Antarctobacter heliothermus: one gene and its partners. The protein of the gene in region 2 interacts with the protein of the main gene of each other region in a pairwise test. Links are inferred from orthologs where the notes say so. Each region holds a gene or a part of one and is shown on either strand. Other genes may lie near its edges. The genes, in order: ANTHELSMS3_RS10660, ftsZ and rlmN.

The links.
Region 1: the proteins of ftsZ (region 2) and ANTHELSMS3_RS10660 interact in binary tests that used the Escherichia coli proteins (3 or more experiments, as listed by UniProt). The link is inferred for Antarctobacter heliothermus from one-to-one orthologs.
Region 3: the proteins of ftsZ (region 2) and rlmN interact in binary tests that used the Escherichia coli proteins (3 or more experiments, as listed by UniProt). The link is inferred for Antarctobacter heliothermus from one-to-one orthologs.

The regions. Positions count from the first base shown.
Region 1 is NZ_CP022540.1:2,238,776-2,241,792, reverse strand. Bases 148-3,008 are described here. They hold ANTHELSMS3_RS10660 (rod shape-determining protein), read left to right. Parts: upstream 148-985; coding sequence 986-2,032; downstream 2,033-3,008. Other genes in these bases: mreC (rod shape-determining protein MreC), read left to right, coding at 2,143-3,008; ANTHELSMS3_RS10665 (hypothetical protein), read left to right, coding at 381-644; ANTHELSMS3_RS10670 (hypothetical protein), read right to left, coding at 148-198. In the rest of the region: more of ANTHELSMS3_RS10670, read right to left, coding at 1-147; more of mreC, read left to right, coding at 3,009-3,017. UniProt on the Escherichia coli protein: Forms membrane-associated dynamic filaments that are essential for cell shape determination. Acts by regulating cell wall synthesis and cell elongation, and thus cell shape.
Region 2 is NZ_CP022540.1:4,427,091-4,430,199, forward strand. Bases 157-3,109 are described here. They hold ftsZ (cell division protein FtsZ), read right to left. Parts: upstream 2,473-3,109; coding sequence 841-2,472; downstream 157-840. Other genes in these bases: lpxC (UDP-3-O-acyl-N-acetylglucosamine deacetylase), read right to left, coding at 157-453; ftsA (cell division protein FtsA), read right to left, coding at 2,860-3,109. Outside these bases: more of lpxC, read right to left, coding at 1-156. UniProt on the Escherichia coli protein: Essential cell division protein that forms a contractile ring structure (Z ring) at the future cell division site. The regulation of the ring assembly controls the timing and the location of cell division.
Region 3 is NZ_CP022540.1:1,295,830-1,298,958, reverse strand. What follows is about bases 81-3,053. They hold rlmN (23S rRNA (adenine(2503)-C(2))-methyltransferase RlmN), read left to right. Parts: upstream 81-961; coding sequence 962-2,146; downstream 2,147-3,053. Other genes in these bases: ANTHELSMS3_RS06080 (heavy metal translocating P-type ATPase), read left to right, coding at 2,227-3,053; ANTHELSMS3_RS06090 (invasion associated locus B family protein), read left to right, coding at 290-817; ANTHELSMS3_RS06095 (asparaginase), read right to left, coding at 81-121. Also shown: more of ANTHELSMS3_RS06095, read right to left, coding at 1-80; more of ANTHELSMS3_RS06080, read left to right, coding at 3,054-3,129.

The DNA of each region.
Region 1 (3,017 bases), 2.2 Mb from region 2 along the record:
GACCCCGTTGAACAACAAGGTGCCGGGACGCACGCCCGCCGGCCATTGCCAGTTGTGCGGCGTTGTCTCGTAGCTGATCCAACGGCTGTTGCCTTGCGCCTGTAAACGCATCACCGATCCGTTGTGATCCCAGCAGGAATCGGCGGCGGCCTGACTGGCAATCAGACTGGCAAGAATCAATGTCAAAAATCGTTTCATTGGTGTTCCTTTAGCTTTTGGTAGAATGACCTGACCTCATCTTCCGCCTGCGATAAGTGACCTGTCAAACATTTTTGAACGACGCGCCCCGCCGCCAGTTTGCCGAATTTGTCCCGCCGCCGACGAACCCATGCCGCTAGTGAGCGTCGCAGTTGCAAGCATAGGGTGAACAGCAGTGTTTCATGTCGTTCGCAGGGGTCGTTGTCGTTCTCGAACTGACCCGGACTACCGGTGTGGGCGCCTTTTGCGCCGACTATGCCGCCCAGGGGTCGTGTACAGACTCTGAGCTTGGTGGGTTCAATGCCACCAGGTCCAACTCGCTGGAACACGCAACCTATCAGGGTGTGCGTTGGCCTGAGGTCCGCGTCTCGGTCAAAACGGACCACAACGGAGCCCGGCCGCATCGTTTGGGCGTCTTCGAGGCACGGCTCGACGAGGTTGACTGATGATCACGGCCCGCGCGCCGGACCTCCACATCGAACGCTTCTGTCAGACCAACGACCTCAGCGGTATTCGCCCTCAGTCAGTGACATCTGACAACGAAATGCCGCGGGCGCTTCACGCCAAGTTCGCACTGACTTTGACAGAGTAGGCGGTGCTGACGCGAGCACGGGCCTGTACAAGTCACGGTCACACTTGATCTTGTCTCGATATTGCGGCGACATGCGGCGATTCCCCGCTGATTAGGCCGCTCGCCCCCCTTCCGCATCAACCGGCGCAGGCCTATAAGAGCGTTGGCCCGGACTGGAAGAGTCGCGGGCCAATGAGGCAATGGGGCAATAATAAAATGTTTGGCATGGATAAACTCCTTGGCCTGTTCTCGTCGGACATGGCCATCGACCTTGGGACCGCGAACACACTGGTCTACGTCAAGGGCAAGGGAATTGTTTTGTCTGAGCCGTCCGTCGTCGCCTACCATATCAAGGACGGGGTCAAGAAGGTGTTGGCCGTCGGTGAGGATGCAAAGCTGATGCTTGGCAGGACGCCCGGCAGCATTGAGGCGATCCGCCCGATGCGCGAAGGCGTGATCGCGGATTTCGACACCGCCGAGGCGATGATCAAAGAATTCATCCGCAAGGTTCACCGCCGCTCGACCTTTTCCAAACCGAAAATCATCGTCTGCGTTCCGCATGGTGCGACTCCGGTCGAAAAACGCGCAATCCGACAGTCGGTTCTGTCAGCGGGTGCGCGGAAGGCCGGTCTGATCGCCGAACCCATCGCGGCGGCCATTGGTGCGGGGATGCCGATCACCGACCCGACCGGCAACATGGTCGTCGACATCGGTGGTGGTACGACCGAGGTCGCCGTGCTGTCACTGGGTGACATCGTTTACGCGCGGTCTGTGCGTGTCGGCGGTGACCGCATGGATGAGGCAATCATCAACTACCTGCGTCGTCAGCAAAACCTGCTGGTGGGCGAATCCACCGCCGAACGGATCAAGACGTCGATCGGCACGGCACGGATGCCCGACGACGGGCGCGGTTCTTCGATGCAGATCCGCGGACGCGACCTGCTGAACGGTGTGCCCAAGGAAACAGAGATCAGCCAAGCCCAAGTGGCCGAGGCGCTGTCCGAACCGGTGCAGGCGATCTGCGAGGCGGTGATGACCGCGCTGGAGGCGACCCCGCCGGATCTGGCTGCCGACATTGTTGACCGGGGCGTGATGCTGACCGGCGGCGGCGCGCTGTTGGGCGATCTGGATCTGGCGCTGCGCGAACAGACCGGACTGGCGGTTTCCATCGCGGACGAGTCGCTCAATTGTGTGGCTCTGGGCACGGGCAAGGCTCTGGAATACGAAAAGCAACTCCGCCACGCGATCGACTACGATAGCTAAGAATGCCGCGGGCCAAGGCGATTTCTCGGCGAGAGATCGTTCCCCCCAACTCCCGCTGTATTTGATCCAAGGCATTCTGTAACATCCGCCAACCCCGATGCGAGAGACCCTTGGCCAGCGACCGCAACGCACAAGACGATTTCACCGGCCCGCTCAAGCGGTTGCTGCTGGTCGTTCTAGCGCTGTCTCTGGCGGGCATCTTTCTGCTCTGGCGGATCGACAGCCCGCGCGTCGAACGATTTCGTGCGCAGGTCGTGGATGCGGTGGTGCCGCGCATGGACTGGGCGATGGCGCCGGTCACCGCCTCTGTCCGGCTTGTGCGCGATTTCCAGAGCTATCAGCGCCTCTACGAACAGAATGAGGAACTGCGCCGCGAGCTGCGCAAGATGACCGCCTGGAAAGAGGCGGCCTTGCAGCTGGAGCAAGAAAACGCCCGCCTGCGCGATCTGAACAACGTGCGGCTGGACCCGCGCCTGACCTTCATTACCGCCGTGGTACTGGCGGACAGCGGGTCGCCCTTTCGGCAATCTGTGTTGATCAACGTGGGCTCCCGCGATGGAATCGTCGACGGCTGGGCCACGATGGACGGCATCGGCCTTGTCGGGCGCGTGTCCGGCGTAGGGGCCAATACCAGCCGCGTGATCCTGCTGACCGATGCCACCAGCCGCATTCCGGCAGAAATCCAACCCTCGGGCCAGCGCGCGCTGATCGCCGGAGACAACACATCCGCCCCACCCATCGACTTTCTGGAAAACCCTGACCTTGTCCGCCCCGGCGACCGCATCGTGACCACTGGCGACGGTGAGGTGTTTCCACCCGGCCTGCTGATCGGGCAAGTGGCCGAAGATCCCGGTGGGCGTTTGCGCGTGCGTTTGGCCGCAGACTACGAACGGCTGGAGTTTCTGCGCGTCTTGCGGGATCACGGCACGCGACGAGTCGATTCGCCCTCGTCGCTGATTCTGCCCGAGGAATTGCCGGATGCCGG
Region 2 (3,109 bases):
CATCTCCGCCGGAGACAGACGGGCCCACCCCATGTCAGTACGCACTTCGACAGGGGCAAGAATTTCAATCGCACGGATCGGCGTCGCCAGTTGACGCAGGCCACGTGTAAGGATGCCGCGCACAAACGGAACCGACGACCCGTCGAGGATTGGGGCCTCGGGTCCGTCGATCTCGATCAATGCGTTGTGGACACCGCAGCCCGACAGGGCCGCCATGACGTGTTCGACGGTCGACACAGAGGTGCCCGCGCGGTTCACGATCCGGGTACACAGCGGTGAGGCATCAACCGCATCCCACCGCGCAGGAACCATCGTGTCGCCAAGCGCGATGTCGGTGCGTTTGAACCAGATGCCATAGTCGGCACTGGCAGGACGGATCGTCAGGCGCGCAGGCGCGCCGGAATGAAGTCCAACACCAGTAAATGTGATCGGCGAACGAAGAGTGGTTTGCACGAGGCTGCCCCTGAGTTGCACACGTCCCCCCAACCTGGACGCGGCTTTGACATTGGACCTAGCGAAGCCTCACCCTTGCCTCAAATCAAACATTGCAACGGTGTGAAACATCACCCGTGAACAGTCGGCGAAACCCCGCCACACGCCTGAATACATCACCTCAACTTATTGAAATATAATCCCTATTCCGTCGAATCCCACCCTGCATCACGACACCATGAATCCGCCGAAAACCGGTGTTTTTTGCAGAAATGTTGCGCTTTGTGAGCACCTTTGTTCCCCGCTCTGAAACAGAAAAACGCCCCCTGCTTGGGCAGAGGGCGTTCTCACGAGGTCGACTTGGTCAGGCGCTCGGGTCGGGCCCGTCCGCCTTAAGTTCACTCAGGTTCAGTTGGCCTGACGGCGCAGGAAGGCCGGAATTTCGATCCGGTCATCTTCGGCTTCGGGCTCTTGGTCATGGATCGGCGCCGGGCGATGCGCCTGCACCGGAGGCTGCGCGCGGCGGGCCTGTGCCGGAGCGGCTTGTTGCTCGGTGTGGCCGGTCATCCGACCGATCAGAGAATTGACGCTAAAGCGCGAGCGTTCCTCTGCCGGGGCTGCGGGCGCGGGCTGCGGAGCAGCGGCGGCCTGTTGTGCCTCTTCGCGGGTCCGCGCGGCGGCGGCCTTCAGCCGGTCCAGCGTGGCCGGGCTGGGCGTGCCGGGAGCGGGGGCGCGCGGCGCGACAAAGTCCTGCGGGTCCGCCTCGATCGTGTCGGGGGCGGGGCGGAACTCTGCCACATGGGCGCGGTACACCGGCGGCGGCAGGCCGTCGTCGGCGTGCTCTTCCTCGATCACCTCGTCATAGTCACGAGAGATGACCGGATCGGCCTGACCGACCTCATCCATCTGACCGAACAGCGACGGCTCCGGCTCTGCCTCGGCGGCGCGGGCGGCAACCGGTTCCGGTGCGGGCTGCGGCGCGGGGGCCGGAGCAGGAGCCGGGGTTGTGTTTGCCAAAGTGCCCAGCGGCTTGGACAGCGGACGGCGCGGCACCGGCACATCGCCGGTGTTTTCGCGGGCATCAATACCGGTGGCGACAACCGACACACGCATCCGACCTGCCATACCATCGTCCAGCGTGCTGCCGACGATGATGTTCGCCTCGGCGTCCACTTCCTCGCGGATGCGGTTGGCCGCTTCGTCCAGTTCGAACAGCGTCAGGTCGTGTCCGCCGGTGATGTTGATCAACACACCGCGTGCGCCCTTGAGGCTGATTTCGTCCAGCAGCGGGTTGGCAATAGCCTTCTCCGCGGCCTGAACCGCGCGATCTTCGCCCTCGCCCTCGCCGGTGCCCATCATGGCCTTGCCCATCTCGTCCATCACCGCGCGCACGTCGGCAAAGTCGAGGTTGATCAGACCCGGACGGACCATCAGATCCGTCACCCCTTTGACGCCCTGGTACAGCACGTCATCCGCAAGGCTGAACGCCTCGGTAAAGGTGGTCTTTTCGTTCGCAAGGCGGAAAAGGTTCTGGTTCGGGATGATGATAAGCGTATCGACAACCTTTTGCAGGCTTTCGACACCGGCCTCAGCCTGCTTCATCCGCTTGGCGCCCTCAAACTGAAAGGGCTTTGTCACCACGCCAACGGTCAGCACACCCAGTTCACGCGCCGCTTGCGCGATGATCGGGGCCGCCCCTGTCCCGGTGCCCCCGCCCATGCCTGCGGTGATGAAACACATGTGTGCGCCGGCCAGATGGTCAACGATCTGTTCGATGCTTTCCTCGGCCGCCGCAGCACCCACACTGGCGCGCGCCCCGGCACCCAGACCCTCGGTCACTTTCACGCCCAGCTGCACGCGGCTTTGCGACATGCTTTGGGCCAGCGCCTGAGCGTCGGTATTGGCGACGACAAAGTCGACGCCTTCAAGGTTTTTCTCGATCATGTTGTTGACGGCATTGCCGCCCGCGCCGCCCACGCCAAAGACCGTGATCCGGGGTCTCAGCTCGTCCTGTCCGGGCATCGAAAGATTCAGTGCCATGTTGTCGTCCGCCTGTTTTTTATTCCGGTTTCAGGCCTGTGCGCGGCCCGTTCACTTGAATCCTACCGATAGACGCCCGGTCCGTCACGCGAAAAACGCGTGAAAACCACCAGATGTGGCAATTTCGCGGCAAATTTTGGCTGTATTTCGCCAACCCGGCAACATACTGGGGGTTGGGCCTATCAGACCACTAAAACCACGCCACAGACACTCGTGGCGCGCTTTATACCGACTGACATTTTGAGGGAGTCTGCCCGACATCCCGTAGCCCCGCCTCTGTGGACGGATTTGTGTATAACCTAACAGAAGCTTGCCAGCCCGTCAGCCCCGGAAGTGATCCTCAAAACGGATTTTTTCGGGCCTGACGGCCAGCGGTGTCCAGCCCTGTTACCAGTTCTCACGGAACCATTGCATTGCGCGTTTCAGCGACCGCGCCGGCAGCCGATCCACCGGAATTTCAAAGTCCCACCATTCGTCCTGCGGATGCGCTGCGAACAGGCACAGACCCACCGCCGTGGCAAAGCCCGGCCCCGTCGCCGCCTGCGGCAATCCGTGGACGCGCAAGGGGCGGCCAAGGCGCACCTGCTGGCCAAGGATCTTGGTTGCCAATCCATCCAGACCGGGGATCTGTGACGCT
Region 3 (3,129 bases), 3.1 Mb from region 2 along the record:
CCCCCGGATCCCCCCAACAGTCGACAATCTGCCCCGTCCCGTCGCAGATCACCGCATGCCCCGAATGCCAGCTTTCGACCACTGGGCCGCGATGAATTTCGACCATCGGAACCGCTGTCATGTCATGACCTCCAAGACTTGAGCGAATATCTGCCACTGGGGCTTTTACGCCTCGGTTCTTTCAGGCTATTGTCCCGCCGTCGAGATAAAAACCCAGTAATGCATCCTGCATTCGGGACGTGCGGAACGTGCGGGACATTTGAGGTAGAGAACGCTGGAGGCGGCAGGAATGATGTCAGGTCTTGGTCGGGGTTTGGGCGCACTGGCGGTGGTGCTGAGCGCCTCCGCAGCAGGCGCTCAGGATAGCAGCACGGCGCGCGTGGACGCCATGACGGACTGGTCGGTCTTTGAAGAGGCCAGCCCGCGCGAATGCTGGGCGGTGACCACCTACAAGGAAAGCGTGAACACCAAGGACGGTCGCGTCGTTGCCGTGACGCGGGGCGAGATCCTGTTGATGGTCTTCTACCGCCCAGAAGCGGGCGTAAAAGGCCAGGTGGCGTTTACCGGCGGGTATCCCTTTGCTCCCGGATCGACAGTCAACATCGCCATCGGCGAAACCGAGTTTGAACTGTACACCGAAGGTGAATGGGCCTGGCCCGCGACCCCGCAGGACGACGTCAAACTGATCACCGCGATGAAACGTGGTGCTGATGCCGTTGTCACCGCCGTGTCCAGCCGCGGGACAGAGACCAAGGACACCTTTTCCTTGCTTGGCTTTACCGCTGCGATCGAAGACGCGGACAAACGCTGTTCCTGACACTGCGTCCGGCCCAATTCGGATCGGATGATGATATGACGACAAACACAGTAAGGGCCGCATGACCTCGTGTCATCCGGCCCTTTGGCATTCGCCCGCGAATCCTGTATACGGCAGGCTTCGCGCCAGACAGGAGCCCCTCGCATGACCGCGACGACGCCCATCACTCAGGATCTCGTAACCATCCCCCGCAAGCTGCCGGAGGGGCCCGTGAACCTGATCGGATTGACCCGCCCGCTGTTGCGTGAGGCGTTGTTGACCGCTGGCACGCCGGAAAAACAGATCAAGATGCGGGTCAACCAGCTGTGGCAGTGGTTGTACCACTGGGGCGTACGCGACTTTGAATCGATGACCAATCTGGCAAAGCCGTACCGCGCCATGCTGGCCGAAAACTTTGTGATCGCCTTGCCAGAGGTGGTGTCAAAGCAGGTCTCTGCCGATGGCACGCGCAAGTACCTTGTGCGTATCGCCGGCGGACATGAAGTCGAGGTGGTCTATATCCCCGAGGCGGATCGCGGCACGCTGTGTATCTCCAGCCAGGTGGGCTGCACGCTGACCTGTTCCTTCTGCCACACTGGAACGCAGAAACTGGTCCGCAACCTGACGCCCGGCGAAATCGTCGGCCAGATCATGTTGGCGCGCGACGATCTGGACGAATGGCCCGCACCGGGCACCGGCACCGGTGTAGACGGCCCGCGTTTTCTGTCGAACATCGTCCTGATGGGTATGGGAGAGCCGCTATATAACTTTGAGGGCGTTCGTGACGCGATGAAAATCGCCATGGACGGCGAGGGCATCGCCCTGTCGCGTCGCCGCATTACCCTGTCCACCTCAGGTGTGGTGCCGGAAATCGCCCGCGCCGCCGAGGAAATCGGCTGTCAACTTGCGGTCAGCTTTCACGCCACCACCGATGAGGTCCGCGACAAGCTGGTGCCGATCAACAAACGGTGGAACATCGAAACTCTGCTGAACACGCTGCGTGAATACCCGCGCCTGTCGAATTCGGAACGCATCACCTTTGAGTATGTGATGCTGAAGGACGTGAATGACACGGACGACGATGCGCGGCGTCTGGTCACCCTGATCAAGGGCATTCCAGCCAAGATCAACCTGATCCCCTTCAACGAATGGCCCGGCGCGCCATACCAGCGCAGCGACTGGTCGCGGATCGAAAAGTTCGCCGACATCATCTACAAGGCGGGCTACGCCTCTCCCATCCGCACCCCGCGCGGCGAGGACATCATGGCCGCCTGCGGACAATTGAAATCGGCGACAGAGCGCGCGCGCAAGTCCCGCGCCCAAATCGCGCAGGAAACCGGCCTCTCCTGATCCGGCGAAAATAAATTGCGCGCGGGCCTTTACCTTCCCGTGACTGGAACCCCTATATCCAGTCGCAGGAGGCACCACAGATGGCTGTTTTACGTTTCGAAGTAACTGGGATGACCTGTGGCGGATGCGCCGGACGGGCTGAACGTGCGTTGGTCGGGGTCGAGGGCGTAACCAGCGCCTCTGTCAATCTCGCCAATCGCATGGCGACAGTGGACACTGACCGGCCCGCCAGTGACCTTCGCGACACGCTGAAGACCGCTGGCTACCCCGCTGCGGAAACCCACATTCGCCTGACCATCGACGGCATGAGCTGTGCCTCTTGCGTGGGCCGCGTCGAAACGGCGCTGTCCAACCTGCCCGGAGTGTTGACCGCCCGCGTGAACCTCACCACGCAAACCGCCGATGTTCAGGTGTTGACCGGAACCGTCACGGCACAGTCCCTTGCTGATACAGTCACCAAGGCCGGGTATCCGGCACAACCGCTGGAAGGTAACAGCGCCCCCGATGCCGCTGAACGTCAGGCAACCGAGGCCACCGCGCTGAAACGCCAGACCCTGATCGCCGCCGCACTAACGCTGCCCGTGTTCCTAGGGGTCATGGGCGGGCATCTGGTTCCTGCGCTTCACCACTGGATCAACGGTGCACTTGGACAGTCCGGGTGGTGGTTGGTGCAATTTGTCCTGACAACGCTGGTCCTGATCGGCCCCGGTCGGCGGTTCTATCGCATCGGCCTGCCGCTGCTGGCCAAGGGCACGCCGGATATGAATTCGCTGGTTGCATTGGGCACGCTGGCCGCATGGGGCTATTCGACAGTGGCCCTTTTTGCCCCAACCCTACTGCCCGAAACCGCCCGAGACGTCTATTTCGAGGCCGCAGCCGTCATCGTCACACTGATCCTACTGGGTCGCTGGCTAGAGGCGCGCGCCAAGGGTCGCACTGGCGCGGCCATCCGCCACCTGCTGAACCTGCGGCCCGATCTGGCC